Regions from separate parts of the Aquisalimonas sp. 2447 genome, predicted to be linked through region 2. Evidence: predicted binding sites of a transcription regulator. Region 2 holds the regulator's gene; each other region holds the start of a gene.
What was found. The regulator sigma-54, encoded in region 2, starts transcription at its own class of promoters, with help from an activator protein. The targets are predictions, from matches to a motif close to TGGCANGNTNCNTGCTT.
Positions count from the first base shown of each region.

Region 1: a site for sigma-54 is predicted at 3,323-3,339, ahead of KU884_RS16185 (PEP-CTERM sorting domain-containing protein). Genes of this name have one in related genera too.
Region 3: a site for sigma-54 is predicted at 5,474-5,490, ahead of glnL (nitrogen regulation protein NR(II)). Genes of this name have one in related genera too.
Region 4: a site for sigma-54 is predicted at 3,128-3,144, ahead of flgA (flagellar basal body P-ring formation chaperone FlgA). Genes of this name have one in related genera too.

Region 1 is NZ_CP050695.1:3,415,461-3,423,208, reverse strand. Features, by position in the region: gene KU884_RS16195 (TIGR03013 family XrtA/PEP-CTERM system glycosyltransferase) at 1-780, shown strand, start outside; gene KU884_RS16190 (nucleotide sugar dehydrogenase) at 1,014-2,300, shown strand; gene KU884_RS16185 (PEP-CTERM sorting domain-containing protein) at 2,578-3,213, opposite strand; gene KU884_RS16180 (PEP-CTERM sorting domain-containing protein) at 3,631-4,287, opposite strand; gene prsT (XrtA/PEP-CTERM system TPR-repeat protein PrsT) at 4,447-7,227, opposite strand; gene prsR (PEP-CTERM-box response regulator transcription factor) at 7,276-7,748, opposite strand, start outside.
Region 2 is NZ_CP050695.1:3,091,130-3,098,877, reverse strand. Features, by position in the region: gene pmbA (metalloprotease PmbA) at 379-1,734, shown strand; gene KU884_RS14670 (type 1 pili tip component) at 1,784-2,122, opposite strand; gene KU884_RS14665 (HPr family phosphocarrier protein) at 2,203-2,472, opposite strand; gene KU884_RS14660 (PTS sugar transporter subunit IIA) at 2,477-2,887, opposite strand; gene rapZ (RNase adapter RapZ) at 2,884-3,753, opposite strand; gene KU884_RS14650 (HPr kinase/phosphorylase) at 3,746-4,246, opposite strand; gene ptsN (PTS IIA-like nitrogen regulatory protein PtsN) at 4,243-4,716, opposite strand; gene hpf (ribosome hibernation-promoting factor, HPF/YfiA family) at 4,789-5,127, opposite strand; gene KU884_RS14635 (RNA polymerase factor sigma-54) at 5,180-6,763, opposite strand; gene lptB (LPS export ABC transporter ATP-binding protein) at 6,929-7,654, opposite strand; gene lptA (lipopolysaccharide transport periplasmic protein LptA) at 7,651-7,748, opposite strand, start outside.
Region 3 is NZ_CP050695.1:9,894-17,641, forward strand. Features, by position in the region: gene glyS (glycine--tRNA ligase subunit beta) at 1-114, opposite strand, end outside; gene glyQ (glycine--tRNA ligase subunit alpha) at 107-1,045, opposite strand; gene KU884_RS00045 (tRNA (5-methylaminomethyl-2-thiouridylate)-methyltransferase) at 1,679-2,728, shown strand; gene KU884_RS00050 (sulfurtransferase TusA family protein) at 2,721-2,972, shown strand; gene glnA (glutamate--ammonia ligase) at 3,186-4,601, shown strand; gene KU884_RS00060 (DUF4124 domain-containing protein) at 4,728-5,309, shown strand; gene glnL (nitrogen regulation protein NR(II)) at 5,502-6,575, shown strand; gene glnG (nitrogen regulation protein NR(I)) at 6,559-7,748, shown strand, end outside.
Region 4 is NZ_CP050695.1:2,926,728-2,934,475, reverse strand. Features, by position in the region: gene KU884_RS13905 (DHA2 family efflux MFS transporter permease subunit) at 1-791, shown strand, start outside; gene KU884_RS13900 (hypothetical protein) at 848-1,090, shown strand; gene KU884_RS13895 (flagella synthesis protein FlgN) at 1,364-1,849, opposite strand; gene flgM (flagellar biosynthesis anti-sigma factor FlgM) at 1,853-2,173, opposite strand; gene flgA (flagellar basal body P-ring formation chaperone FlgA) at 2,307-3,065, opposite strand; gene KU884_RS13880 (chemotaxis protein) at 3,271-4,212, shown strand; gene KU884_RS13875 (protein-glutamate O-methyltransferase CheR) at 4,320-5,147, shown strand; gene flgB (flagellar basal body rod protein FlgB) at 5,398-5,811, shown strand; gene flgC (flagellar basal body rod protein FlgC) at 5,815-6,243, shown strand; gene KU884_RS13860 (flagellar hook assembly protein FlgD) at 6,255-6,932, shown strand; gene flgE (flagellar hook protein FlgE) at 6,947-7,748, shown strand, end outside.

The sequences.
Region 1 (7,748 bases), 320 kb from region 2:
AACGAGATCATCGTCGGCGTGCGTGACCGCCGCAACGGCGGCCTGCCCACGGAAGAACTGCTGGAGTGTCGCCTACACGGCGTCCGGGTGACCTACCTCACGGACTTCTTCGAGCGGGAGACGGGGCAGATCCGTGTCGAGTCCCTGAACACGAGCTGGCTCATCTTCAGCGAGGGCTTCCGCCGCAACAGCATGCGCAATATCGTCAAGCGCACCTTCGACATCGTTGCCAGCGGCGGTCTTCTGGTGGTGACGGCGCCCATCATGGCGGTGACCACCTTGGCCATCCTGCTCACCATGGGGCGGCCCGTGTTCTACAAGCAGCAGCGCGTGGGCGAGCGCGGTCAGGTGTTCACCATCCGCAAGTTCCGCAGCATGTGCAATGATGCCGAGAAAGACGGCAAGGCCGTGTGGGCGATGACCGACGACGATCGCATCACCCCCGTGGGCCGGGTGATCCGTCTGCTGCGCATCGACGAACTGCCGCAGATCTTCAACGTCTTCCGAGGCGACATGAGCTTCGTCGGCCCCCGCCCGGAGCGTCCGGAGTTCGTCAGCGACCTGGCCGAGCAGATCCCGTACTACGATGCCCGCCACAGCATCAAACCCGGCATCACCGGCTGGGCCCAGGTCCGCTACGCCTACGGCGCCTCCGTGGAAGACGCCCGGCAGAAGCTCCAGTACGACCTCTACTACGTCAAGAACCACACCCTGTTCCTGGACATCATGATCCTCCTGGACACGGTGCAGGTGGTACTGTTCGGCAAGGGCGCGCGCTGACAGCGCGCCCCGCGCCACCGTAGGAGCGGCGCAAGCCGCGACGACGAATCGTGGGAGCGACGTAAGTCGCGATCAGTCCAGGAAGGCCCTGGAAATCGCGACTTACGTCGCTCCCACAGCCGCACCGGCAGGGCGGAGGTAGGGCGGAGGTAGGGCGGACCTTCAGGTCCGCCGAACAGCCAGAGCAGCCGAATCACCGAAAAACGGAACCAATTCCCGACCAAGGCACACCCATGCAACCACCCGCCTCCCTGCAAAACGCCAACATCGCCATCATCGGCCTCGGCTACGTCGGCCTCCCCCTGGCCGTCGCCTTCGCCGACCAATACCCGGTCACCGGGTTCGACATCAGCGAAAAGCGCATCGGCCAACTGCGGGAAGGGCTGGACCGCACCCGCGAAGTCAGCCGGGAGGATCTGCTCGCTGCCGACAACCTGCGCCTCACCGCCGACGTCGCCGACCTGGCCGACTGCAACGTGTTCATTGTCACCGTACCCACGCCCATCGACCGCCACCGGCGCCCGGACCTCGGCCCGCTTATCAGCGCCAGCAGGACCGTGAGCCAGGTGCTCAAGCCCGGCGACGTGGTGGTCTACGAGTCCACCGTCTACCCCGGCGCCACGGAAGAGGACTGCGTGCCCGTCCTGGAGCAGGGTTCCGGGCTCACCTTCAACCGGGACTTCTTCGCCGGCTACAGCCCGGAGCGCATCAATCCCGGCGACAAGGCGCACACCGTGCGGGATATCATCAAGGTCACCTCCGGTTCCACGCCCGAAGTCGCCGAGTTCCTTGATGCCCTCTACGCCAGCGTCATCACCGCCGGCACCCACAAGGCGGCGAGCATCAAGGTGGCGGAGGCCGCCAAGGTCATCGAGAACACCCAGCGGGACGTGAACATCGCCCTGGTGAACGAGCTGGCCATGTTGTTCGGGCGCATGGGCCTGGATACCCAGGCCGTCCTGGAAGCCGCCGGCACCAAGTGGAACTTCCTGCCGTTCCGGCCGGGGCTGGTGGGCGGTCACTGCATCGGCGTGGACCCGTACTACCTCACCCACAAGGCCCAGGAAGTCGGCCACCACCCGGAGATGATCCTGGCGGGCCGCCGCATCAACGACAACATGGGCCGCTACGTCGCCACCCAGTTGCTCCAGCACATGGCCGAGCGCGGCCAGAGCATCGTCAGCGCCCGCCTGCTGGTGCTGGGACTCGCCTTCAAGGAAAACTGCCCGGATCTCCGCAACACGCGTGTCGTGGACGTGGTCGATGAACTCCGCAACTTCAGCGCGCAGGTGGACGTGCACGACCCGTGGGTGGACGGGGCAGAGGCAGAGGAGGAGTACGGCCTGTCCTTGATCAATGAGCTGCCAGAAGGCGCCTACGACGCCGTGGTCCTTGCAGTTGGCCATCGGGAGTTCGTAGCACTCGGTGCCGAAGGCATCCGCCGGCACATGAAGCCCAACGGCTACCTGTTCGACCTCAAGAGCGTCTACCCCCGCGACCATGTCGACGCCCGCCTGTAGGGGGCATTTCGATGCACCGATCCGCCGCCGCCAACCCGGCGTAGGGCGGACCTTCAGTCCGCCGACCCTGTGGGAGCGACGTCAGTCGCGATTTTTCCAGAGCGCGCGCGCTATCGCGACTGACGTCGCTCCCACGATAGGGCCGGTCGCTCCCTTAGATCGCACTTACCCCCCGCTCTGGGGCGTGTCGCAGCGGGCGTCAAGAATGTCGACAGCATTGGCAACAAAAACCGCCCGACGAGGGGCGGTGTAAAGTTTCTATGCCGTGCCGGACTGCTTACAGGCTGTCGTCCCTGTTGCGCCGGCGGGTCACGGCAAGCCCCAGACCCAGCAGACCGACGCCCAGCAGGCCCAGCGTGGCGGGCTCCGGCACCTTGGCAGTGTTCACCCGGATAAACCCGCTCAGGTGCGAGTAGTCCTGCTTGTCCTCGTTACTGTTCCAGTTGCTGAACACACCGTCGATACCCAGGGTCACCGTCTCGAACAGATACCCGATCGAGCTGTCCTCGCCGCTTCCCTGCTTGACCATCATGGCCCAGTCCACTGTCTTGCCGACCCAGTTCGGGGCTACCTGCAGCTCATAGCTATAGCCCCAGGGGGCGCCGTCCGACTGAGAAACCAGCAGGGTGAACCCGCCCAATTGGACGTCACTGTCGTCGAAAGAGCCTTTGTCATCGTCGTACTTGCCGATGTAGAGGAAATCACCGCCAAAGTGCTGGTTGATGGCGCTGGCCTCATTAGTCGGATTCGGCTGCTGCACGTTGCCCACAAAGCAGGCATTCGGGTCGGCCCCGTTGGCCGTCGCCGATGCGCCGCCCGGCAGCGCGTCGCAGCTTACCAGGCCCGCGGAGGCCTGCGTGGAGAGAAAAAGGGCTGGCACCGCGATCAAGGCCAGAATCAGGGGGTTCGTCATGACCGTATTCCTCAGTGAGCAACGGCTTCGGGGTGGATGCCGGGCGGGCCGGCCCGGGAGCAGGTGCTCGGTGGGGCGGGTCACGTTCGGTGGATCCTCAGGATAGATGTAGCAAATAGCGGGCCACAGGCCGATTGTCTATATGCATCAAACTAATAGGAGGATGGGCCTGAACGGGTATTTTCCCGAATGTAATCTTTTTCGACGGGATTTGACGACCGAGCGTGCTGGTATTGGGCTGGTCGTGTCGGCAGGCTTTACAGGAGGGGTTGGATCTCCGCGATATACAGTGATGCGGCCCCACCGGGGCCGCATCACTCGGGTTACAGTGGCGGCCGCATAAGCGGAAGATAAGCGAGAAGAAATGTAGACGCCGCCCGAGCGGCGGCGTCGATCCCGACCGCAATGGCGGGGTGGTTATGCCGGGCTACCAGTGCCGCGTCGACGTCGGCTGGCGAGGCCGAGGGCGAACAACCCGGCGCCAAGGAGGCCCAGCGTCAAGGGTTCGGGCACCGACCGCTCGTTGCCCCACAGCTTCACATTGGACAGCGCGAGGTCACCGTTAAAGTCGTCATCCTTGGTCCACTCCGCTTTCCAGTGAGCAACGAACTTGTTCGGGTTGTCCAGGTTGTCCAAGGCGTAGCTGAACCAGTTGTCCGGTTCATCGGGGTTGCCGAAGAAGAACGAGACATGGACGTCCGAATAGCTATCGAAAAGCAGGCGTTTAAATTCGACCTTCCCGGAGAGTTTGTCCAGACCGGTCACCTTCCCGAACCCTTCGTCCGTCTCGTCATCGGGTGAAAACTCGTAGATTTTGTCCAGCCCCAGTCCGCTCGTGTCGTCCACCGGGAAGGACAGATCGAATGTCTCGCCGTCGTTCTCGTGGAAATTGTTTAGGACGTTCGAGGCCGACGCGTCGGAGGCTACGCAGAGCGCATCCCCGCTGTCTTCGGGGCTCAGTGTCATCTGCCGATTCTCAGAGTTTGGGCCGCAAATCACCGCTAACGATGGCGCCGAAAACAGCAGCAGGCCGAGCGTCATACCGGTTGTTGAAAGGCCTTTGATCTGTCTCATGATCCGAACTCCCCTATCCGTGTTTTTCAGGAGCTCCGGACGGATACCGGGCGTCCCGCTTTGCAGGGGAAGTTAATGCATGTGTCATGCCAACAAAGAAACTACCCTTAAATCGGTGCGTTACGGCGCCCCTGTTTCTGCGATCGTAAAGAATCCCGACTACCCCAGCTCGTCGAGCAATGCCTCAGCTTCACTGCGATAGTTGAATTCGCGTCCATCTTCCAGCGCACGCTGCAACTCCCTGCGCGCCTGGTCGTGATCGCCGGACTCCGTCAGTGCTGCAGCGTAGTGGTAACGGATATCGGCGTTTTCGGGCGCACCTTCCACGGCTCTTGAGAGAAGTTCGACAGCCCGTTCCACGTTGCCCGCCTTGAACTCGGCCCAGCCGACCGTGTCGGTGATGGCCGGGTTGTCGGGAGCCAGTTCGTGGGCCTCGCGGGCGGTTTCCAGGGCGCGGTCGTCCTCGATCTGCAGGTAGCTGTAGGCCAGGTTGTTGAGCATGGCGGCGTTGCCGCGCTCGGTGACTTCTACCAGTCGCTCGAAGTGGGGTGCCGCTTCCGCGAACAGGTCGCGTTCGGCATACCACTGCGCCAGGGCCAGGCGGGTGCCGTTGTCATCCGGATTTTCCTCAAGCCACCGCTCCAGCGGGGCGGCGGGCTCGTCCATGCCGGCCTCCGCGCGGTTGGCCACCAGCGGCCCAAGGGCGTCGCGAACGCCTGCGTCCACGGCCCGCTGGTAGGCTTCGGCGGCTGCGGTGTAGTCCTCCTGACCAGAGCGGGCGTGGCCCTCGATGAGATTGCCAGGGCCAGTGCCGCCGTCCTGCTGCTTGAGGTTCTCGGCAACGGAGAGGGCCTCGTCATAGCGGTTCTGCTCGAACAGCGCGAGGCCGAGCGTCACCGCCGGCTGGATCAGTTCCGGTCGATCGGCGACCAGCGTCTCCAGCGTCTCAATAGCGCGGTCCGTCTCGCCGGCGGCATCCTGGGCGCGGGCGAGCTGGAAGCGGTACTGGGCCGAGTCCGGATCTGCGGCGACTGCCGCCTGGAGGCTCTCCACCGCCTCTTCGGCCTGGCCGGCCTCCAGGCGCAGTGCGCCCTGGATGCCGAGCACATTGGCGTTGTTCGGGGCGCGCTGCACGGCAGCGTCGATGGCCGCCAGGGCGGCGTCCGGGTCATCGTTGCCGGCATGGACCTGGGCCATCGCCACATGCGGTTGCACGGTATCGGGTTCGACCTCGATGGCCAGCTCCAGTGCGGCCAGAGCCGCCTCGGGATTGCCGCGTTGCCGTTCGGCCTGCGCCAGGGCCATCAGCGCATTAAAGGTGTCCGGGGAGTGCTCCAGGCCGCGTTCCAGGTGCTCCACGGCATCGTCCAGACGTTCTTCCGCCAGTGCCAGCAGGCCCTGGTTGAAGGCCACCTGGGCGCTGTCCGGGTCCAGTTCGCGGGCACGATCGAACGCCCCGCCGGCGTCCTCGTAGCGTTCCAGCGCCATGTAGATGCCACCGGCCAGGTTGTACGCTGCGGAGTTGTCCGGATGTTCGCTGGTCAGTGACTCGGCCTCGCGCACGGCCCGTTCCGTATCGCCGGAGCGCAGGGCGGCCAGGGCCAGGAACTGCCGGCGCATGATCTCGTCATCGCCTTCGGCGATTCCCGGCTGCTCCAGCATGCCCATGGCCGGCTCGAACTCGCCCCGGCCCACCAGCGCCTGGGCAAAGCGCAACTGCGCCGGCCGGAACTCGGGGTTCGTCTCCGCGCGGGCCCGCAGGTTCTCGATGACGCCGTCCACGTCGTCACCCGCCGCCTGGGCGAGAATGGCCAGCGCCTGGCTGTCGTCTCCGACGTACCGCATGCCCTCGGCAAGCACCTCGTTGGCGCGTCGGTCTTGGCCGGCTCCGCGGTATGCCGTGGCCAGCATGGCGCGGGCCTGGGCGTTGGCGGGTTGGGCAGAGACCACGTCGCGCAGCAGGCTCACCGCCTGGTTGTACTGCTCCTGGCGGATGCGGATTGCCGCCAGCAGCGTCTGCGCCGGCGGGTTCTCCTGCGTCACGCTGAGCACCGTCTGCAGGTGCTCCACCGCATTGCTGAGGTCATCGTCCCCGTACGCCATGAGCCCGGCCAGGTAGTTGGCGTAGGGGTGCCGGGAGCCCTGGCGGAGCATGGTGTCCACCTCGTCCCGGGCATCATCACGCCGGTCGGCGGCCAGCAGCATCTGCACGTACTGGCCCCGGGCGTTGAACTGCTCCCGGGAGGAGAGATCGGTCACCGGCAGGTCGAGCACCCGGGCGTAGGCGTCCAGGGCGTCCTCCTGGCGCTGTTCCAGGCGCGCGGCGTTGGCCGTGGCCAGCCAGGCAGCCGGGGATTCCTCGTCCACTGCAACGGCCCGCTCCGCGAACGTCCGGGCGTCGTCGGTACGTTCCATGGCGGCGGCCAGGCGCGACATGCCCACCAGGGCGGTGACGTTGTTCTCGTCCAGGTCCAGCGCGGCCCGGAAACGTTCCCGTGCCTCACCCTCGAACCCCTCCTGGCGATGGGCCTCCCCGCGCAGCGCCAGCACTTCTGCCTGGGCGCCCGCATCGGTGAGGTTCTCCGAATCCACCTTCCGGTGCACGGCGTCATACTGGCCGTCCCACAGCAGCGCCCGGGCCAGCAAGGGGTCGATGCGCTCGGCGCTGATGCCGCCATCTCGGGCGCGTTCAAGCGCGTTCGCCGCGCGGCCGTATTCACCCAGCCGCAATTGCGAGGCGCCTACGCCAAAGCGCGCCTCGGCGTTGTCCGGATCCTGCTCCAGGACTTCGCGGTAGTCCGCGATGGCCGATTCGTAGCGGCCCTGCTCGCGGAGTTCTTCGGCCTGGTGCATCAGGTCTTCCACGCTCTGGGCGCCGCAGCCGGCGAGCAGCAAGGCGGCTGCGGTGAGTCCGAGCCAGCGTTTGATTCCTTGTGTCATATCTCGCTCCATTGGGGTGCGCGGCGGGGTCGGGCCCCGTCTGTGTCGTTATGCGTCGTTACCAACTTTCATGCCGTGCTTGCGCATCAGGTCGTACAGCGTGGGCCGGGAGACCCCCAGTAGCTCCGATGCCTTCGACACGTTGCCGTCGGCGTGGGCCATGGCGGCCTCCAGGGCGCGGCGTTCCGCCTCCTGGCGCACCTGGCGGAGGTTCAGCGACGGCAGATCGCCGGATTCCCCCTCGGGGTCCGCAAGGCCCAGGTCATCGGTGTCCAGGAGCTTGCCGTCGGCAATGATCACGGCCTTGTTGATCTTGTTCTCCAGCTCGCGCACGTTGCCGGGCCAGGCATGGGCATGGATGGCCTTGATGGCGTCATCGGTGAACCCGCGCACGCTGCTGCCGTGGCGCTCCGTTGCCCGCGCCAGGAACGCCCGTGCAAGCAGCACGCTGTCCCCCTCGCGCTCGCGCAGCGGCGGAATCGGCACCTCTACCTCGCTAATGCGGTAGTAGAGGTCTTCGC
Region 2 (7,748 bases):
TCAGGGCGAGGCGCGGCTCGCAGGCAATGGCTGTCGCCCTTGGCAAGAGGCGCAACGAAGTCCTGGCGCCGCACGGATGCTCCCGCAGGGCCTGTTCTCAGGGCCGCTGAGGCGGCGTTATCAGCCCTCGACGTAGTGGCGCTACGCCTTCGGCCCGATGGCCTTGCCTCAACGGCCCTGAGAACAGGCAAAATGCGACGAACTTCGGTAACAGGACACTGGTACATCCCTGTAGGCTCGTCTCCAGCCATCCATGGCTGGAGACGGTCCGGGATCGGACTCCCTCCGCCCCGCTCATGGCACCGGCGACCGTTCGGGTGCCATGGAGTACGGTGTTCCGCCATTGACCAGTCTTGAACACAACGCCGGAGGAAGAACATGACCACACCAACCGTCACTGCCAGTGCGGCGCTGCCCACCACGGATGAGCTGGCGAAGATCGTCCAGCAGGTGCTGGACGAGGCGAAGCGGCAGGGGGCGAGTGCGGCCGAGGCGTCGGTGAGTGTGGGCACGGGGTTATCCGTCAACGTGCGTCGTGGCGAGGTGGACACCCTGGAGCACGAGCGGGACCGTTCCCTGGGGGTGGCCGTGTATTTCGGCCAGCGGCAGGGGACCGCAGCGTCGGCGGATTTCTCCGCGCAATCGGTGCGGGATACGGTGTCCGCGGCGTGCAGCATTGCCCGCTACACCTCGGAGGATCCGGCGCAGGGGCTGGCTGACCCGGAGCTCATGGCCACCGAGTTCCCGGAGCTGGATCTGGATCACCCCTGGGATCTGGAGCCGGATGCGGCCATTGATCTGGCGCTGGCCTGCGAGGCGGCGGCGCTGGATGCGGATTCCCGGATTTCCAATTCCGAAGGGGCCGGGGTCAGTACGGGGCGCTCGGTGCGTGTCTACGGCAACAGCCACGGTTTCATCGGCGCCACGGAGGGGACGCGTCACGGCGTGAACTGTGTCGTTGTGGCCGGTGAGGGTGCCGGCATGCAGCGGGATTTCTGGTATACGGTGGGCCGCCACGCGGATGAACTGGAGGCGCCGGAGGCCGTGGGCCGCAAGGCGGCGGCCCGGGCGGTGCGGCGGCTGGGCGGTCGCCAGATCGCCACCGGGCGCATGCCCGTGCTTTATGTGCCGGAAATGGCCCGGGGCATGATCGGTCATTTCCTGGGTGCGGTGCGCGGGGGGAGTCTGTACCGGCACGCCTCCTTCCTGCTGGACCATCTGGGCGAGCGCGTGTTTCCGGAGCACGTGACCATGACCGAGTATCCGCATCTGCCCCGGGCGCTAGGCAGCGCCGCCTTTGACAATGAAGGCGTGGCCACCCGGGACCGGACGCTCGTGGACGCCGGGGTACTGCAGGGCTACGTGCTCGACACATACTCGGCGCGCAAGCTGGGCATGACCACCACCGGCAATGCAGGCGGCGTACACAACCTCACCGTCCACCCCGGAGAGCACGACTTCGAGGGCCTGCTGCGGGAGATGGGCAACGGGCTGGTCGTCACGGAACTCATGGGCCAGGGGGTCAACGCCGTGACCGGCGACTATTCCCGGGGCGCGGCCGGCTTCCTGGTGACGAACGGCGAGTTGGGCGAACCGGTGGAGGAGATCACCGTCGCCGGCAACCTCCGCGACATGTTCCGCAATCTGCGGGCCGTGGGCAGTGACATGGACACCCGTGGCAGCGTCCGTACGGGCTCGCTGCTGCTGGACGATGTCACCGTTGCAGGACAGTAGTGGCGCATGACGCCAGCCCCGGTGGCGGAGCCGGCCGGGGGTGACCACGTCAGGGCGTCCCGCTCTCGCGCTTGATACGTTCCAGGTGCTTACGCGTAAGTTCGTTGAATGTCGGCGTGCTGCCGACGTCCTCGTAGATGGGGTCGCCCTGTTCGTCCTCGGCGACCACGCGCTTGCCCTGAATGTAGGGGAACGAGGCTTCCAGGTCGTCCAGGGCCGCCGAGAGAAGATCGGTGATCAGGTCCTGTTCCGAGCGGCCGGGGAACATGTCCCGCAGCGCCGCGAGCTTGGCCGCGTCGTGGACGGGCAGGCGCACCTCGTAGGTTTTCGCCGTGCGTACTTCGGCGGCGTTCTGTTCCCAGAGCTCGACCAGTTTCTTTACCTGCATGGTCTCCCACCTCCCGATCACTGGAACCTGCATCGAGTCTACCATCGCCGGCGGCGGTATTGTGGGGGCTGAGGGCCGGGCTATTCGCTCTCCTGGAAGCGTTCATTCACCAGCCCTTCCAGGGCGTCCAGCGCGGCCTCCGCGTCGTCGCCGTTGGCTTCCACGGTGATGGTGGTACCACGCCCGGCGGCCAGCATCATCATGCCCATGATGCTCTTGCCGTTGACGGTCTTGCCCTCGCGGTGAACCTGGATCTCCGCCTGAAAGCGGCCGGCCAGGGCTACGAACTTCGCCGCGGCCCGGGCGTGCAGGCCGAGCTTGTTGATGATGGTGACATCCCGTTGAGCCACGCCGTCAGCACTCCCTTGTGGCGTGGAACGTCTCCACGAGAATCACGCCGTCGCGGCCACCAGTGCGGGCCTTGTCCGCCAGTTCCGGCAGGGTCAGCCCCGGGTAGTTGAACACCCGCAGCAGCATGGGCAGATTGACCCCGGCAATGACGACGATGCGGTGATCCCGGGCCAGCTGCGAGCACACGTTGCTGGGCGTGGAACCGTAGCAGTCGGTGAGCACCAGCACGCCGTCGCCGTCATCAAGGAGTCCCACCAGGTCCATGGCCCGCTCGATCAGCTCGGCGGGCTCGCCGTCGGGAGTGACTTCCAGGGTGCGTGTCTGCACCGGGCAGAATCCCAGCGTCTCCCGGGCCGTTTCCAGGAGTTCGTGACCAATCCGGTTGTGAGTGACCAGCAGAATGCTGACGCTCATGAAAGCTCCCTGTGTCGTACGCTCACGTCCTGTGTGCCGTCGTCGAAATGGCTGGCAAGCCGGTCGCACAGGTAGACCGAACGATGCTGCCCTCCGGTGCAGCCGATGGCCACCGTCAGGTAACTCCGGTTCTCGACCTTGAATGCCGGGACCCAGCGGTCGAGAAAATCGCGGATATCGGTGTACATGGTCTCCACACTCTCGTGGGAGGACAAGTACCGCGCCACCGGTTCGTCCTGACCGGTCAGGGCGCGCAGCGCCGGTTCCCAGTGCGGATTGGGCAGGACCCGGGCGTCGAAGACGAAATCCGCATCGGTGGGGGCGCCGTGCTTGAAGCCGAAGGACTGGAACAGCAACGACAGCTTGCGCGAGTTGCGGGTGAGCCGCTGGCGCACCAGATCCCGGAGCTGATGCAGGGTCGTCTCCGTGGTGTCGATGACCAGATCCGCCTGCGACTGAATCGGCACCAGCAGGGCGCGCTCCCGGGCAATGGCGTCGGCAAGGGGGACGTCACCGCTGCTCAGCGGGTGCCGGCGCCGGGTCTCGGAGAAGCGCTTGATCAGCGTGCTCTCGTCGGCGGTGAGGAACAGGATCTCCGGCTGGATGCCGGTGACCCGCTTCAGCTTCGCAAGGATCTCCGGAAACGCTTCCAGATCGTTCATGCGGTTGCGGGCGTCAACGCCCACAGCGTAATGGCCCAGAGCCTCCGGTGCCAGGCTGGTGACATGGTCGCCGAAGGCGGCGAGCATGGTCACGGGGAGGTTGTCGATGCAGTAGCAGCCGTTGTCTTCCAGCGTATGCAGCGCCACGGTCTTGCCTGAGCCCGAGAGGCCGCTGACGATGATCAGGCGTGTCTGCTCATGCATGCTCGGTCTCGCTCTGCAGATGGCCGCTGCCATGCAGTCGGGCCAGGGCCTCGACCACCAGCGCCAGAGGCCGTTCCGGTGCCACCGGCAGCCGGACCCGGGGGACCAGGATGCCGGCCAGGGTGATGGCGTCACGGACGGGGGCGAGCCGGGGCCAGTCCAGCCAGTCCTTGGGTCGGCAGAGACCGACCACCAGGGTGATCGCCGCCGACGGGCGGATGGCATTGTGCCCGAACAGAACGTCCGCCGGGCAGGGGCCCAGGCCGCGGATCTCCAGCATCCCCGCCAGGCTGCTCGGTGCATGGCCGCTAAGGACACCGTTGCGAACGGCCACGGTGACGCTGTCGTCCGCCACCAGCTGGTGGCCGCGGTCCAGCAGTTGCAGAGCCAGTTCGCTCTTGCCGATGCCGCTGTCGCCCTGCAGCAGGATGCCGTCCCCATGGATGGCGACCAGCACGCCCGGAATGGTGGTGGTGTTCCCGGTGCGGGTCATGCCTGTCCTGCGCCCGACTCCCACTCCGTGAGCAACTGGAACAGGGCCTGGGCGTCGGGTGCATTCCGAAGCCGGTTGCAGAACGACGCGTCGCTGAACATTTCCGCCAGCCGCGCCAGGATCTGCAGGTGTTCGTCGGTGAAGTGCTCCGGCACCACAAGGGCGAACAGGAGATCCACCGGTTCACCATCGAAGGCGTCGAAGTCGATGGCATCGCCGGTGCGGATGAATGCCGCTGCCGCCGCTTCGTTGCCGTCCATGCGCGCATGGGGCAGGGCAACACCGTGCCCGAGACCGGTGCTGCCGAGTTTCTCGCGGTTGATGAGCTTGTCGAAAATGGTCTGAGCGGACAGCGCGGGGTCGGAGGCGGCAACGAGGTCACTGAGGACTTCAAGCCCGCGCTTCTTGCTGGTGACGTCGACGTCACAGGCGACACGGTCCGGAGTGATCAGGTCGGCAATCTTGATCATGCTGTTCCACGCAGGGTCATGGCTGCGGCGTCCGTTATCGCCGGTGGCCGGAAAGGCCACCGGCGCAGGGTGTCAGTCCTCGTCGCCTTCACCCGCCGCCTTGGCCTGAGCCCCTTCGTTGCGGCGGTGATCGGTGACCTTTTCCTTGTGCTTCTTCACCTGGCGGTCGAGCTTCTCCACCAGACCGTCAATGGCAGCGTACATGTCCTGGGCGCTGGCGTCAGCGTACAGCTTGGCGCCACTGAGCTTCATGGTGGCCTCGGCCTTCTGGACGAGCTTCTCCACGGTCAGGATGACGTGGACATCCACGACATTGTCGAAATGGCGTTCCAGTTTGTCCATCTTCGCTTGCACGTAATCCCGCAGGGCGTCGGTGAGATCGATGTGGTGCCCGGTGACGTCTATCTGCATAAGGCCTCCTTGATGGCGCCCGCTCGGGCCGGGATATCGTGCATCCCGGAGCTCAGGCGATGCGTTTCCTGTCGTTGGACGAGGCAATGGACATGGATTCACGATACTTGGCTACGGTCCGTCGCGCCACATCGATTCCCTCGTTTTTGAGAATCTCCGCAAGTTTGCTGTCGCTGAGCGGCTTGCGCGGATCCTCGTCGCCGATCAGGCGGCGAATGCGCGCACGGATGGCGGTCGCCGAGCACTCGTCACCGTCGACGGTGTGCACATGGCTGGAGAAGAAATACTTGAACTCGAAGGTGCCCCGCGGGGTGTACATGTACTTCTGGGTGGTGATGCGCGAGATGGTGGATTCGTGCATTTCCACCTCTTCGGCCACCTCCCGCAGCACCAGAGGTTTCATGGACTCTTCGCCGTGCTCCAGGAACTCCTGCTGGTGGTTGACGATGCAGGTGGCGACCTTGAGCAGGGTCTCGTTGCGGCTCTGTAGACTCTTGATGAACCAGCGGGCCTCCTGCAGGTGCTGGCGCATGGTGGAGTTGTCGCTGCCCTGGTCGCCGCGCTTCACCAGCCCGGCGTAGTAGCTGTTCACCCGGATCTTGGGGGCGGCTTCGGGGTTGAGCTCGACCCGCCAGGCACCACGCTCCTTGCGCACATAGACGTCGGGGATGACGTACTCAGCCGGTGCGCTACTGATCTGCGAGCCGGGGCGCGGGTCAAGCGAGCGAACCAGGGCCAGCACCTCGCCCAGCTCGCCCTCGCTGATCTTCAGTTTGCGGGTCAGCTGGCTGACCTGACGGCTGCCGAGCAGATCCAGGTGGCGGTCCACGAGCAGCCGTGCTTCGTTCAGCCAGGGCGTGTCGTCGGGAAACTGGTCCAGCTGGACCAGTAGCGCCTCGCGGGGGTCCAAAGAGGCCACGCCGACCGGGTCGAAGCGCTGGATCAGGTGGCGCACCGCCTCGACTTCATCGGCCTCCACCGGCTCGTCCGAAGACACCGAGGCGCAGATGTCCTCGATGCTGACGCCGAGATAACCGTCGTCGCGGACGCCGTCGATGATGGCCTCGGCAATGGCCATGTCGCGATCACTGAAATGGGAGAGCTGGGCCTGCCACAACAGGTGCTCGTGGAGGCCACCACCGTCACCGGCGGTACGGTTTTCCCAGGTTTCCCGCTGTTCATCGTCGCTGCCGGCGGCACTGTACGAGGTGCTGCCGTCGTAGATGTCGTTCCAGTCGGAGTCCAGCGGCAGGTCTTCGGGGATATCGCTCTGCTGGTTTTCCGTGCTCAGCTCCGGTTCGCCGCTGTCGGTGGTTATCTCCGCGCCGGTAGCCTCGCTTGCGGCAGCCTCTGTGGACTCCGCATGCTCCCGGTTCTCGGCAGCCTCCGTGCGCTCGCCGCCGTCTTCGGCGTTGTTCTGGCTGTCTTCGCCGTCCGCGTTGCCGCTGCTGTCGAGTTCGGCATCGTCGGACTCGTCGAGATCGTCGGCGGGTTCCAGCATCAGGTTGGAGTCCAGCGCCTGCTGGATTTCCGTGCGTAGCTCAAGCGTGGAGAGCTGCAGCAGCTTGATGGCCTGCTGCAGTTGGGGGGTCATGGTGAGCTGCTGTCCGAGCTTGAGTTGTAGCGACTGTTTCATCGACAACGCGGGTCTCCCGCCGCCGTCGTGGGCAGCTGCTCGGACCGGATTCGGTGAATGCTGGTGTTATCCATGTCTCCCATCGTAACCGACTCAGGCCCGCGTTAGAACATTGGCGCGATACTTGCGTGACGGCATGTTGTCTCAGCGGGACCCGGGTCGCGTCTACAGCCGGAACTCCTCCCCCAGGTACACTTCGCGCACCTTGCGGTTGGCAAGGACCTCTTCGGAACTGCCCCTGGCAATGACTTCTCCCTGCGCGAGGATATAGGCGCGCTGACAGATGCCCAGGGTTTCACGCACGTTGTGATCGGTAATCAGGACGCCGATGTCCCGCTCCGCCAGGTGGCGGATGATGGCCTGGATATCCAGCACCGAGATGGGGTCGACACCGGCGAAGGGTTCATCCAGCAGGATGAAGCGCGGGTTGGCTGCAAGGGCGCGGGCGATTTCCACCCGGCGGCGCTCACCCCCGGAGAGACTGATGCCGGTCTGGTCGTGCAGGTGGGCAACACTGAACTCCTCGAGCAGTTCCTGGGCGCGCTCGCGACGCTGCTTGCGGTCCAGTTCCGGGCGCGTCTCCAGGATCGCCAACAGGTTGTCCATCACCGTGAGCTTGCGGAAAATGGATGCTTCCTGGGGTAGATACCCCACGCCGCGTCTGGCGCGCACATGCATGGGCAGGTCGGTGATGTCGTTGTCGTCGAGCAGGATGCGGCCACCGTCGGCCTGGACCAACCCCACCACCATGTAGAAGCAGGTGGTCTTGCCGGCGCCGTTGGGTCCGAGCAACCCGACGACCTCGCCGCTGGCCACGTCGATGGTCGCGCCGTGGACCACCGTCTTGCGCCGGTAGACCTTGGTCAGCTCCTCCGCCCGCAGCAGGCTCACTGGTCGTCTCCTTCCTCGTCCTCGTCGTCCGGGAAAAGGGTGATCTGCACGCGGCGGCCGGTATCGGGCTCGCCGCGGGCCTGCACCACGTCGG
Region 3 (7,748 bases), 890 kb from region 2:
GCCTTCCAGCCCAGCGGTCACCCCGCGCTGGAAGGCATCCCGCAGCGTCCGCAGGGCCGCGGGCGGCAGTTCCTCAGTGCCGATCTCGATCAGCAGATCCTTGAACTCAGCCATGGGCCACCTCCGCCGAGGCCGGCTGCAGCGGGAAGCCCAGTTCCTCGCGGCGCTGGTAGTAGAGTTTCGCCACCTCCCGGGCCAGGGTGCGCACCCGGAGAATGTAGCGTTGCCGCTCGGTCACCGAGATGGCATGCCGGGCATCCAGGAGATTGAAGGTGTGCGAAGCCTTCAGGCACTGCTCGTACGCCGGCAGTGGCAATCCCAGTTCCACCAGGCGCAGACTCTCCCGTTCGCACTGCTCGAACCAGCGGAAGTGTGCCTCCACGTCGGCGTGTTCGAAGTTGTAAGCGGACTGCTCCACCTCGTTCTGGTGATAGACATCGCCGTAGGTGACCACGCCCTGGGGGCCACGGGCCCACACCAGCTCGAAGACGCTCTCGCAGGACTGCAGATACATGGCGATGCGTTCCAGCCCATAGGTGATCTCCCCCATCACCGGGCGGCAGTCCAGCCCGCCCACCTGCTGGAAGTAGGTGAACTGGCTGATTTCCATGCCGTTCAGCCACACTTCCCAGCCCAGACCCCAGGCACCCAGAGTGGGAGACTCCCAGTTGTCCTCGACGAAACGGATGTCGTGCACCAGCGGGTCCAGGCCCAGGTGGCGCAGCGAGCCCAGATACAGTTCCTGGAACTCCGCTGGCGAGGGTTTCATCACCACCTGGAACTGGTAGTAGTGCTGCAGGCGATTGGGATTCTCGCCGTAACGCCCGTCGGTGGGGCGCCGGGACGGCTGCACATAGGCCGCATTCCAGGGTTCCGGACCGATGGCCCGCAGACAGGTTGCCGGGTGGAAGGTCCCGGCCCCGACCTCCATGTCCAGCGGCTGCATGACGACGCAGCCCTGGCTGGCCCAGTAGTCCTGCAACGCCTGGATCAGGCCCTGGAACGTGTCCGTGGCCCGCGCCGGTATCTGCTGGTGTTCAGCCACAATGCCCCCTGGTTGCTCGTTTTGCCTGCATGCGCCTTCAACCGGGCGCTAGTGTCCTGTAACTCAAATTCGTTGCATTTTGAGCGCCTGTGCGGCGCCAGGGCCTGTCCTCTGGGCGGCTGAGCCGGCGTTATCGGTCCTCGCCGTAGTGACGGCTACGCCTTCGGACCGATGGCCTTGTCTCAGCCGCCCAGAGGACAGGCAAAATACAACGAACTTGGGTTACAGGACACTAGGGAAACGCTGAACAATTCCCGCGTGCCTCTGCGCGTCATGGCGGCGCTCTGGCAAGGCGGCGTTCGCAGTGAATGGCCGCAACCCTTTACAAGAACGCCAACGCAGTCCGGAGCGCCCCCATGACGCGCCCTGCGGCCGATCAGCGCGCCCACAGCCGGCGTTGCGCTGCTTGACTGTACCGGCAGTACAGCGCTGCGCAGCGCGCCTTGTCTGTGGGTGCGCTGATCGGCCAGAGGCGCGCGCGAATTGTTCAGCGTTTCCCTAGCCCGGGCAGACGAGTATACCTGTTCGGGCTTTGGCCCGAGAAGGCGCCAACGCGCTCCCGTCAACCACGGGCATGTTACCCTTTGCGGCTATCCGTACCACCGGAACGAACGCGAGCTAACGGACCGAGACATGATGAGCAGGACACCGCGCGCTGTCGCGCTGATTTCCGGAGGCCTGGATTCCATGCTTGCTGCCCGCGTGGTCAAGGAGCAGGGCGTCCACGTGGAGGGCCTCAATTTCTACACCGGCTTTTGCGTCGAGGGCCACACTCACGCCGTGCGCGCCCAGGACAAGGCGCGGCCGAAACGCAACAACGCCCTGTGGGTTGCCGAGCAGTTGGACATGAAGCTCCACATCATCGATGTCGTGGAGGATTACAAGGACGTGGTGATCAATCCGCGTCACGGTTATGGCCAGTTCATGAACCCGTGTCTCGATTGCAAGGGTTTCATGGTGGGCAAGGCCCGGGAGTGGATGGAGGCCAACGGCTTCGATTTCATCATCACCGGTGAAGTCATCGGCCAGCGCCCGAAATCCCAGCTCAAGCGGACCATGCCGGTGATCGCCACGGAGTCCGGTGCCCACGAGCGGCTGCTGCGGCCCCTGTGCGCCAAACTGCTGGAGCCCACGCTGCCGGAGCGCGAGGGCTGGGTGGACCGGGAGCAGCTGTTCGACTGGAGCGGGCGCTCCCGCAAGCCGCAGATGGACCTGGCGGAGTCCTTCGGCCTGGAAGACTACGCTCAACCCGCCGGCGGCTGCTGCTTCCTTACCGATCCCAGTTATTCACGCAAGCTCCGGGATCTCTGGCAGGCGCGGGGAGAGCGTCGTTACGAGCTCGACGACATCATGCTACTGAAGATGGGGCGGCACCTCCGCCCAAGGCCCCATTTCAAGCTCATCATTTCCCGCGAGGACGGGGAAAACCGGTTCATGCACGGCTACCGCAAGCAGTTCACGCACCTTGTCCCCACCAGTCACGGTGGACCGCTGGCGCTGCTGGACGGGGAGGCCCGTGACGGTGACCTGGAGCTAGCCGCACGCCTGGTGGCACGATTCAGCCAGGGGCGCGATGCCGATCAGGTCCGTGTCGCGGTCACCGAGCGGAACGGACCGGAACGGGAGCTGGAGGTCACCCCCATGGCTGCCGACGACGTGCCGCGGGAGTGGTACGTTGCCTGAACCAGCAATCGTCGACGCCCGTGGCCTGCTTTGCCCCCTGCCGGTGATTCGCACGCAGGATGCCATTGCCGGGCTGTCGCCGGGCTGCCGTGTCCGGGTCCTCGCCACCGATCCCGGTGTCCATGCGGACATTCCGGCCTGGTGCCGCGTTCATGGCCATACCCTCGAGGCCATCGAACACAGCGGTGATGACGATGGTGCGATCAGCGTGTGGATTCGCGTGGCCGCTGACGAGGCCAGCTGATTGACGGCCTGGCACATGCCGGCAAGTGCACGTTTATGGTGCAAATGCCCTGTCTCATGCTTTACCGTGGTGCATTGTTGCGTCTTTCAGCGCGTCCTTGCACCAGAAACGCCCGTAACTCGCTGTATTGTGGTGCTGGCACGGTCCATGCTTCATAGAGCCGCGAGTCGAATTCTCAACTGACGCACAATGCAGTCTGATCTGGAGGTAGGCATGTCAAGCACCGCAGCTGACGTTCTCAAAATGATTCAGGACGAGGACATCAAGTTCGTCGACCTGCGCTTCACGGATACGAAGGGTAAGGAACAGCACGTCACCATCCCCGCCACCGAGGTGGAGGACGACTTTTTCGAAGACGGCAAGATGTTCGATGGCTCCAGCATCCAGGGCTGGAAGGGCATCAACGAGTCGGACATGATTCTCATGCCCGATCCGTCCACGGCCACCATGGACCCGTTCTTCGATGAGCCGACCCTGAACATCACCTGCGACATCATCGAACCCAACACCATGCAGGGCTATGAGCGCGATCCGCGCTCGGTGGCCAAGCGCGCTGAGGCCTACCTGCAGTCCACCGGCCTGGGTGACACCGCCTTCTTCGGCCCGGAACCGGAGTTCTTCGTCTTCGATGACGTCCGCTGGGGCGCCACCATGAGCGGCAACTTCTACCGGATCGATTCCGAAGAGGCCGGCTGGAACTCCGAGCGCGTCTACGACGACGGCAACATGGGTCACCGCCCGAAGGTCAAGGGCGGTTACTTCCCGGTGCCGCCGGTGGACAGCCTGCACGACATCCGGACTTCGATGGTCCTGGCCATGGAAGAACTCGGCCTCAAGGTGGAGGTGCATCACCACGAGGTGGCCACCGCCGGGCAGTGCGAGATCGGCGTTGCCTTCAACACCCTGGTGAAGAAGGCCGACGAAGTGCAGAAGCTCAAGTACGCCGTGCACAACGTCGCCTCTGCCTACGGCAAGACCGCCACCTTCATGCCCAAACCCCTGGTGGGTGATAACGGCAGCGGCATGCACGTGCACATGTCCTTCGCGAAGGACGGCACCAACCAGTTCACCGGTGACCAGTACGGTGGCCTGAGCGAGACCGCGCTCTACTACATTGGCGGCATTATCAAGCACGCCAAGGCCATCAACGCCTTCGCCAACGCCTCCACCAACAGCTACAAGCGTCTGGTTCCGGGCTTCGAAGCGCCGGTGCTGCTGGCCTACTCCGCCCGCAACCGCTCGGCGTCCATCCGGGTGCCGTGGATCTCCAATCCCAAGGCCCGTCGCGTCGAGGTGCGTTTCCCCGATCCCACGGCCAACCCGTATCTGGCGTTCGCAGCCATGCTGATGGCCGGCCTTGACGGCGTCCAGAACAAGATCCACCCCGGCGATGCCATGGACAAGGACCTCTACGATCTGCCACCGGAAGAAGAGGCCGAGATCCCCAAGGTCGCCTTCTCCCTGGAGGAAGCCCTGGAGGCCCTGGACAAGGACCGCGAGTTCCTCAAGCAGGGTGGCGTGTTCACCGACGACACCATCGACGCCTACATCGAACTCAAGGGCGAGGATGTGCAGCAGCTGCGCATGACCACGCACCCGATGGAGTTCGACCTGTACTACAGCGTCTGACTGCGCCCGTCCATGCGGCAATCGAAACCCCGGCTCCGGCCGGGGTTTTTTTTGGCCTGGCAATGTCGAACCATCTCTGCCGGACCGTCTCCCCCGCTCTTCGTCCTCCTGTGCTAAATTCTGACCATGATGATCCGTGTGCTGACTCTGCTGATCTGCCTCGCCCCGGCGGCACTGCTGGCGGACGTCTACAAGCATGTCGACGAGGATGGCAATGTCACCTACACCGACGAGCCGCGGGAAGGCGCTGAGCGTCTGGAGTCCGACGAACCGGTGTCGTCCTACCAGTTTCGTGCTCCGTCACGTCAGCAGCCGCGTTCCGCGCCGGCAGATGACGACCGGGATGATCCGTCCGCCTATGCACGCGTGCGCATCATCCAGCCGGAGGATGAGGGTACGGTGCGGGACAACCAGGGCTACGTGGACGTCCAGGTAGCCCTGGATCCGAATCTCCGTGACGGGCATCGGGTCCAGTTCGTCCTTGACGGCGAACCGCGGGGCGAGCTCAGTCGCTCCACCAGCCAACGCCTCACCGAGGTGCATCGGGGTGAGCACCGGCTGCAGGTCCGGGTCGTCGATGGTGCAGGCAACACTGTCGCCGAGTCGGATCCGGTGACGTTCTATATGCATCAAGCCTCTCGACTGATGCCTGGAAGCCAGCAGGGCGCCGGCCCCAACCCGGGTGGCGTGCCCTTCCCCGGGAACTGACCCCCCCGTTTCTCTTTGCACCAAAATAGGGCATCCTGATAGTGCGCGTGCACCTGAAGTGCGCGCCGGTCTCTCGCCTTCCCCGGTCAATGAAGCGCCGCGGTGCCCGGCATTGCTGGCGTTAGCGGCCCTGCTGCGCCCTGTTTGTCGTTGCCCGGCAATGCTGGTTTGGTTTTTGCTAGGACACTGGTCATGAGCCCGCAAGAGCAACCGACACCCGCCGCGCGCGCACTGGATAACATGAGCAGCGCCGTGCTGCTCTGCGATGACGGTGGCTGCATCCGCTACATCAACAGTGCCGCCGAGGTGATGTTCGGTCTCAGCGCCCGTCAGGTGATGGGGCATCGGCTCCCCGCCAACGCGGTTCCGTGCGCCACAAGCTTGGAAGATGCCGTTATCCACGCCCTGGGCACCGGCGAGCCCTATACGAACAGGGAGATGGTGCTGGAAGTCGGCCTGGACCGCCGGGTGACCGTGGACCTGACGGTGACGCCCCTGAGCCGGAGTGAGGTGCTGCTGGAGATCAGCGACCTCAACCGGCGGCTGCGGATCACCCGGGAGCAGAACCTGATCAACCAGAACCAGGCCACGCGCCATCTTCTGCGCGGCCTGGCCCACGAGATCAAGAATCCCCTGGGCGGGCTGCGTGGCGCCGCCCAGTTACTGGAGCGTGAGCTGGGTGACTCGGATCTCAGGGAGTACACGCAGATCATCATCGGCGAAGCCGATCGCTTGCGCACGCTGGTCAACGGGCTGCTGGGGCCCAACACCCGGCCGCAGCGACGCGAGACCAACATCCACGAAGTCCTGGAGCGGGTTCGGCAGTTGGTGGCTGCAGAGGCGCCCCCCGGGATCACCATCCGGCGGGATTACGATCCCAGCATTCCGGCGCTGATCGCAGAACCCAATCAGTTGATTCAGGCGACGCTGAACATCCTGCGCAACTCCCTGCAGTCCCTGGGGGACAGTGGCGAAATCACGTTGCGCACGCGTACCCAGCGCCAGTTCACCATCGCGGACACGCCGCACCGCCTGGTGGTGCGGGTGGATCTCATCGACAACGGGCCCGGCATCCCACCGGACCTGCAGGAACGCATTTTCTATCCCATGGTCACGGGGCGTCCCGAAGGCACCGGGCTCGGTCTGTCCATTGCGCAGACGCTGGTCCACCAGCACGGCGGTCTGATCGAGTGCTGGAGTGAGCCCGGGCATACGGAATTCACCCTGTGGTTACCGCTGGAGGCGGATGATGACAACGAAGGATGATGTCTGGCTGGTCGACGACGATCGCTCCATCCGTTGGGTCCTGGATAAGGCCCTGCGCCAGGCGGGAATGCAGTCACGCAGTTTCGAAACGGGTGATGCAGCCCTGCAGGCGCTGCAGCATGGACGTCCCGGGGTCCTGATGACCGACATCCGCATGCCCGGTCTCGACGGCCTGGGCTTGCTGGAGCGCGTCCAGGAGCGCTGGCCGGACTTGCCGGTGATCGTGATCACCGCCCACTCCGATCTGGACGCGGCGGTGTCCGCCTACCAGGGCGGAGCCTTCGAGTACCTGCCGAAACCCTTCGACGTGGACGAGGCCGTGGACCTGGTCCGCCGTGCCCTGCAGAGTGCCCGGGAGCAGGCCGCCACCAGTGCCGCCCAGGACGAGAGCACGCCGGAGATCATCGGCGAGGCGCCGGCCATGCAGGAGGTCTTCCGCGCCATCGGGCGCCTGTCCTCTTCCAATATCACCGTGCTTATCAACGGTGAATCCGGCACCGGCAAGGAGTTGGTGGCTCAGGCGCTGCATCGGCACAGCCCGCGGCGGGATAACCCGTTCATCGCGCTGAACATGGCGGCGATTCCCCGGGACCTGATGGAGTCGGAGCTGTTCGGTCACGAGAAGGGCGCCTTCACGGGGGCCCAGCAGACCCGACAGGGGCGCTTCGAGCAGGCGGACGGCGGCACGCTGTTCCTGGATGAAATCGGCGACATGCCTGCCGAGCTGCAGACGCGCCTGCTCCGCGTCCTTGCCGACGGCGAGTTCTACCGTGTCGGTGGCCATACCTCGCGGACGGTGGACGTGCGCATCATTGCCGCCACCCACCAGGACCTGGAGAGCCGGGTCGCCGAGGGCAGTTTCCGCGAGGATCTGTTTCACCGGCTCAATGTCATTCGGGTGCATCTACCGGCGCTGCGGGAGCGTCGCGAGGACATCCCCAAGCTGGCACGCTTTTTCCTTGCCAAGGCCGCTGACGATCTCAACGTCGAGATCAAGCAGCTACGTCCGGAGGTGGAACGCTTTCTGATGGGGCTGACGTGGGCCGGCAATGTTCGCCAGCTGGAGAATACCTGCCGCTGGCTGACGGTGATGGCCAACGGCAGCGAGATCCACATGGAGGACCTGCCACCGGAGCTCCGCCAGGACAAGGTGGTGGAGGGCAGCACCGAGGA
Region 4 (7,748 bases), 160 kb from region 2:
TGGTCAGCGGTCAGCGCCTGGGTTGGCTGGAGTGGCCTGTGTTGCCGGCGCTCATCGTGGTCCCGGCGTTACTGGTGGCCTTCGTGTTGCGGCAACTCCTCGCCCGCGCGCCGTTGCTGGACCCGGGCCTCTATCGGGCGCCTGCCTTTGCGGCCGGATCGGTGATCGCGCTGCTGTTCGGTGTGGGCTTGTTCGGCTCCACCTATCTGATTCCGTTGTTCGTCCAGGAAGTGCAGGGCATGACGCCGACGGCGGCAGGTGTGGTGCTGATGCCTGCAGGGCTGGTCATGGCGGCCATGTTCCCGCTCGGAGGGCATTTGGCGGATCGTCTGCGCGCCGTGGTACCGATCTCCGGCGGGCTGCTCATCATGGCGGTCTCCTGCGTCGCTCTCGGATTCGTGGGGCCTGAGACGGGGCTGCTGCTGGTGATGTTCTGGGTGGCGCTGGGCCGCGTGGGCCTCGGGCTGGGCATGCCCTCGATCCACACCGGTTCGCTGTCCCGGCTGCCGCTGCACCACACGGCGCAGGGGGCGGGGGCGTTGAATTTTGCCCAGCAACTCGGTGGCGCGGTCGGCGTCACGACGCTGTCCGTGGTGCTGGATTGGCGGGCGCTGCGGGAGGCCGCCGCGGTCAGTCCGGACGCGCTGGCTCGCGCCGAAGGCGCCTTGTCCGGCCTGCCCGAGGCGTTGTACCGGGACGTCTATACGGTGGCCTTCCAGTGGAGCTTTATCGGCCTGGGGGTGGTGTTCCTGCTGGCCCTGCTGGCCGCCGCACGTTTCGCCCGCTACTGAGGACGGCGATCGCATGACCATATATCATGGTGTTCTCGTCAATCTGAGGTTGGCCCGTGTTTGACACGCTACCCCTGTCGCCCTGGCAGCGTCTGCTCCTGTGGCCCGGTGGCACGTTCATGGACTGGCTGGCGCGTACCTGGCCGGAAGTGGTCATCGTTTACGGCGTCGGGTTCACCGTGGAGTCGTACGTGTTCTGGACCTCCGTGATCTCCCTGGGGGTCTGGTTCGTGTCGTTGACGGCCGTGATGATACTTGCCCGGCGTACCTGGCGTTGCCTGCGCGGCGCCTCGCGGTGAAGTGATGTACAGGGGTTGCACAATGCGATTTCCTGTACTAACCTTGTACTCAAGGTAAAGGAAGCAGGTATTGCCCTTGAGCTGAAGGTCTTCTCGCGTTGGCGCATCCTGTCCCCGATCTGCGCCTCCCGGCCCATCCATTGCGGCCGGGTTTTTTTTGTCCATCGTTCGGGTTTGCAGGCCTTGGAGGTGTGTCCAGTCGCGGGGAGGGTAGGGGGCGGAGGCCAAGCGGGTAACCAATCACGCCCGGCGGGAGCGTTGCATTGAAGGGAATCAGGCCTGGCTGATCTCGCGGCCGCCGCTGTTTGAGGGCGTTGAGTCCGCCCCCGGGCCGTAACCGCCGGCAGCGGGAGTGGAATCGGCCTGCAGCAGTTCCATGGTGCGCTGCACACCGGCGCGCCGGCGTTCAATCACGGTGCCGTTGGCTTCATTGACTGAGCCACAGCGCTCCAGTGCCTGTAGAAGGGTTGTCCAGAGTTCCCGGGCCTTATCCGCGTCGGGGAGGCGTTCGATGCAGGCCTCCATGGCACGTGCAGGATTCTGTTCACTGGTGATTTCCGTCACCAGCGTATTGCGCTGGCGTTCGGCAGCTTCCACGGCGCCCAATAACTCCACCTTGCGGCTGAGTAGCCCCTGGAGCGTCTCCATGTTACGGGCAACCAGCGCCTGCTGTTCTTCCATCAGCAGGGTTTCAAGTGCCTGCAGGCGGGCGTTCTGCTCGGCAAGCAGTTCGGTCAGCCCCGTGGATGAGTCGGTCACCGATCAGCCCTCCAGCAGGCCTTCCAGTTCCGCAAAGCGGTCGGCAATACTGTCCGCATTCAGCGGGTACTCGCCGTTGGCGATCTGCTCCCGCAGTGCGTCCACGCGGCCGCGGTCAACTTCCGGCGTCTGGTCGACGGCCTCACGCAGCGACTGCAGTCGCTCGGATTCGCCCGCCGTGGAGGTGGACCCGGCGGCCGCGTCCTGGTTGCGCTCGTCGCCGCGGTTCGGCTCGGATACTGTCTCGCGGAGCTGGCGACTGTCCCGGGCGTCCTGCATCGGGTTGCTGGCCGGGCGTCCGCTGCCGTCGATTGGATTAGCCATGTTTTCGCTCCTGTCATTCGTCCTGGTTGGGGAGGTCTTCCCCTTCCGGAAGATCATCGGCCATTGTTGGCAGAACTTTAGCCTCGGATGCACTTTTTTTCATGGTACGGCGACTGGCGCTCGTCATAAACCGTTAGAACGAGACGCGCACGCGGCTGTCCGCAACGATTTCGCCTTCGACAACGCGCTCCGAGGATGAGTTGCGGACCCGAATGCGCTCGCCCAGTGCCCCCGATTGCAGTGCTTCGCCGTTCATGCTGATGCGTGTGCTGCCGTTCTCCGCCGTAATGAGCACGGTTTGGCCGCGTTCCACCAGTTGCGGCGCGCCCACCCGGGAGGCGGTGATGATATCGCCCTCGCGCAGCGCGCGCTGCGACTCCATTCCCAGAAGCTGCTCGGCGCTGGTGAAATAGCCCCGCGTCATGCGGTTCACATCCATTTCCACCCGCATGATGTCCTCTTCGCCGATCCGGCTGCCCCGCGGAATGGTCCGGGCGGCAGCATAGACCTCCTTGAGCATTTCCACCCGAACGGAGACATACAGGGTCCAGGGCGAGGGGAAATCGCAGCGCACTCCCACCGTGGATCGCTGACTCCCCGAGCGGCCGGGCGGGTCAAAGGTCTCCAGCGGCTCCTCGCAGCGTGCCAGCCGGAGTCGCGAGTCAATGCGCCCCACCTCGACGCTGCCATTGCCCTCCGCGGGCAGATTGGCCTCGGTGTGGGCTCTGACGGCGTCGCGAATCTCGTCCAGGGACTGGCGCTCGTTGGCAACCGTCGGGCCTGCCGTGATCAGGCCGGCCAGTACGCAGCAGGCCGCCGTGATGGCGCGGACGATAACCCGCAACCGGCGCCGGTCGATCTCTGCAGATGTGAAGCGAGTCCGGATGTGCATGTGGCGTTCGCGCTACGCTGCGCCCTCGGTTCGAGTGGATGCAGTTGTTTGCCCCGTGATTTATGCATGAACCGGGCCAGCTCCTCCCCCGTTCGGGAGGCCACAACCGACCGGGTCAAGTTGTCGGCCCATCTGCCGACACCCAGCCCGGACAGCAATCGAGATCGCGGCGACACGGGCGGCAGCCCCTCGGGAGAGAGCACATATGGCGGGCATCATGGATTCCGTTGATCAACGCACGACGCTGGCGGGAACCAACCGCATGGAGCTGCTGCTGTTCCAGCTTGCCGGTGCGCAACTGTTCGGCATCAACGTCTTCAAGGTGAGGGAGGTCATTCCGGTGCCGCGGCTGGTGCAGCTGCCGCATGCCGACCCCACGGTCGCCGGGGTGTGCTACATCCGTGACCGCACCATCGCGATTCTCGATCTTGCCAGGGCGATCACGGGGCGGCCGCTGGAAGACCGCGACGGTGCATCGGTGATCGTCAGCGAGTACAACCGCAGTGTGCAGGGGTTCATGGTGCGGGCAGTGGATCGCATCGTGAACGTCAACTGGAAGGACATCATGCCGCCGCCGAGCAACTGGTCCAGTACGGCGTATCTCACCGGTGTGACCCGGGTTGATGAGCGCATGGTGCAGATCATCGACGTCGAGAAGGTCATGGACGAACTCAACCGGGCGGGCGGCCTCGGTGGGCTCCCGGGCCTGGACGACAAGGGGTTGAACCAGTCCGCCGACGCCGGCGACTGGCATGTGCTGGTGGTGGATGATTCCAGTGTCGCCCGGCGTCAGATTCGTGACACCCTGAACGAGCTGGGTCTGCAGAGCACCATGGCGAAGGACGGTGAAGAAGCACTGGAAACGCTGCGGGACTGGGCCTCACGACCCGATGAGTCTCCCTGGAACCATCTGCTGATGGTCATTTCCGATCTGGAAATGCCGCGCAAGGATGGTTATACGCTGGCGACGGAAATTCGTCGTGATGATGCTCTCAAGGGCGCTTACATCCTGTTGCACTCCTCACTGAGTGGTACGTTCAACACCGACATGGTCAAGCAGGTGGGTGCCGACGAATTTCTGGCGAAGTTTGCCGCCAACGAGCTGGCGGAGCGGGTTCAGGTGCGCATGGAGCAGGTCAGTGCCTGATGGTGCTTGGTCCTGCAGGCATGGGTCGGGCTACAATCGGCGCAGCCTGTGTCATGCCGGCGTCGCCCGGCCGTGCTTTGCGACCCGCTAGAGAGGGACAACGTTTGGTGGCCTCCCGAGAAATCGTGCCGGAGCATTACCAGGCGTTCCGTGCCTTCCTGGAGCAGTCCTGCGGGATCGTTCTGGGCGACAACAAGCAGTACCTGGTGTCCAGCCGGCTGGGGCACCTGATGGAGCGCGAGGGCATCAAGGATCTGGGCGAGCTGGTCTACCGGGTGCAACAGCCGGGTGGCCAGCGCCTTCGCGGCATGGTCATCGAGGCCATGACCACCAATGAAACCCAGTGGTTCCGGGACACCTACCCCTTCACTATTCTCCAGGACACCCTGCTGCCGGAGTTCGTCAAACGGGGGCAGCAGCAGTTGCGCATCTGGTCGGCGGCGTGCTCCTCGGGGCAGGAAGTCTATTCCTTGAGCATCGCCCTGGAGGAGTACCGGGCGCGCGGGGCGCGTATCGAGGCCGAGATCGTCGGCACCGACATCTCCCCGGCCATGATCGCCCAGGCGAAGGAAGCGAAATACCCCGCGTCCACGATCAACCGTGGGCTCAGCCCCGAACGACGCGACCGTTACTTCCAGCCCAGTGGCGAGAGCTGGGTCGTCCGGCCGGAGATCCGTCGCCGTGGCCAGTTCATGGTCCATAACCTGCTGGACAGCTATGCCAGCCTCGGGCGTTTCGACATCATCTTCTGTCGCAACGTGCTGATCTACTTCTCTGCCACATCCCGCGAGAACATTCTCAACCGCATGATCCAGCAGATGCGGCCGGGTGGCTATCTCATCGTCGGTGCCTCCGAGTCGCTGGCGCGCCATACCGGTGATTTGCAGATGATCCGCAGCCACGGTGGTGTCATCTACAGGCTACGCGAGCGATGATCCGGGCAACGCGCCAGTAGCGGCAAACCACTGCCCGGGCGGCAACCCGTTGCCGCACCTTTGCCGCTCTGCCGGTGCCGGAATTCCGTCACGATCGTGATCGGCAGGCGGCGGTGAACCTTGAATCCAACGCGTCAGCCGCCCCCGGCAATTCGCTCACACCCAGTCCATCCCCGTCGCGGAAGGCGCTTCCGAACCCATGGCACGCCCCTTGCTAGGTTGTCAGGCAACAACAGCAGGAGGCAGACCGATGAGCCTTTCCTTTGACAATGCAGTGGGGGTCCATCCGGCCGCGCTCAAACTCCGGGGTGAGCGTCACCAGATGCTCTCGGAGAACCTGGCCAACGCCGATACGCCGAACTACAAGGCCAGGGACATGGATTTCGCCAGCGCCCTGGAGCAGGCCCGGAACAGCCAGGGCGGCCAGGGCGGCGGGCTGCAGATGGCCTCCACCCATGCCAACCATCTGCCCGGTCAAGCCCAGGGGCCGGGCAGTGCGGATGCGCTCTACCGCGTGCCTCACAGCCCCTCCCTGGATGGCAATACCGTGGAAACACAGGTGGAGCAGGCCAAGTTCGCGGAAAACACGGTGCAGTATCGGGCCTCGCTGGATTTCCTGGGCGGCCGCATCTCGTCCCTGGTGGGCGCCATCCGAGGGGAATAAGCCATGTCCGTATTCAAGGTATTCGACGTTGCCGGCTCGGCCATGAACGCGCAGTCCCTGCGCCTGAACATGACCGCCAGCAACATGGCCAACGCGGAAACCGTTGCCGGCAACCCGGACGAAGCGTACCGCGCCAAGCAGCCTGTCTTTGCCGCCGCCATGCAGGCGGTGCAGGGGGGCAATCCCTCCGAGCGTGCTGCAACCGGCGTTGCCATGCGGGATGTGGTGGAGAGCGACGCGCCGAACAAGCCGCTGCACATGCCGGGGCATCCGGAAGCGGACGAGAACGGCTACGTGTACCGCTCCAACGTCAACACGGTGGAGGAGATGGTGAACATGATCTCCGCTTCCCGCTCGTACCAGAACAACGTCGAGGTCATGAATACCTCGAAGGAACTTGCGCTGCAGACCCTGCAGCTCGGCCAGAACTGAGGGCGAACGCCATGATGGGACTTGATGCGCTGATGGGCGGCAACGACAGCTCGAAGATCGAGCAGCCGGACGATGCCCGGGGGCAGACGGTGGACGAACTCGGCTCGGAGGATTTCCTCCAGCTGATGATCGCGCAATTCCAGAACCAGGACCCCTTCGAGCCCATGGAGAGCGGCGAGATGATGGGGCAGATGGCGCATTTCTCCACTGCCAATGGTGTCTCCGAGCTGCAGGGATCCTTCGAGCGGTTCGCTGACGACATGAACAAGGATCAGGCCTTGCGCGCCGCGTCCCTGGTGGGGCGCAACGTGCTGGTGAACAGCGACACCATGCCCCTGGGTGAGGAGGGGCTCAGCGGTCTTGCGCAGGTGCCGCGGAACACGGAAAGCCTGAACATCACCATTCAGGACAGCGCTGGGCAGACCGTCCACGAGATGGCGCTGGGGCGGCAGAACGAGGGCGAAGTGCCTTTCCACTGGGACGGCCTGGATGACAGCGGCCAGCAGCTGCCTCCGGGGAATTACCGGGTGCGTGCGGAGATCGGGAGCGGTGAGTCCAGCACGGCCGTTGACACCCTGGCTTCCGCACCGGTGAACAGCGTCAGCCTCGAAGGCGACGGGCGCAGTCCGAAGCTGAGTCTGGAAGGCGCCGGTGAGTTCGATCTCGATTCGGTTCGTCACATTCAATAAAAAGGGGTGCAGTCATGTCTTTCAACATTTCGCTCTCGGGACTCAATGCCGCCTCATCCGACCTGGATGTGACCAGCGACAACATCTCCAACAGCGCCACGGTGGGTTTCAAGGGCTCCCGCGCTGAATTCGCCGACGTGTTTGCCAGCTCCCAGCTCGGCGTGGCCTCCAACGCCATTGGCCAGGGTGTGCGGCTGCAAAACGTGGCCCAGCAGTTCACCCAGGGACAGTTCGACTTCACCGGCAACAGTCTCGATCTGGGCGTCAACGGCGAAGGCTTCTTCCGCATGAGCGACGAGGAAGGCGCGGTGTCCTATACCCGCAACGGTGCCTTCCAGCTCGACAACGAGGGCCAGATCGTCAATGCCGACGGGCTGCAGCTCACCGGCTATCCGGCGGATGACGACGGCAACATTGGCGGTGAGACCGGCCCGCTGCAGGTGAATACCGGTAATGTCCCACCCCGGGCGACGGACGAAATCGACGTCAATGCCAACCTGCAGTCGTCGGCCGAGCCCCCGGAAGCGGATTTCGACGTTGATGACCCGGAGAGCTACAACTTCTCTACGGCGACCACGGTGTACGACACCCAGGGCGGTTCCCATACGGCGAACTTCTTCTTCAGCAAGATGGATCCGGACGACGACGCCATTGATGGCATCGACGGCGGCGAAAACACCTGGGCGGTCAACCTGGAGGTCGGTGGTGTCGTCGATGGTCCGCGTTACTTGAACTTCGGTACGGACGGCTCCTTCGATTCGGTCACCGATGGTGATGGCGACGCTGCTGATGGGCCCTACCAGTTCGCTGCCGACG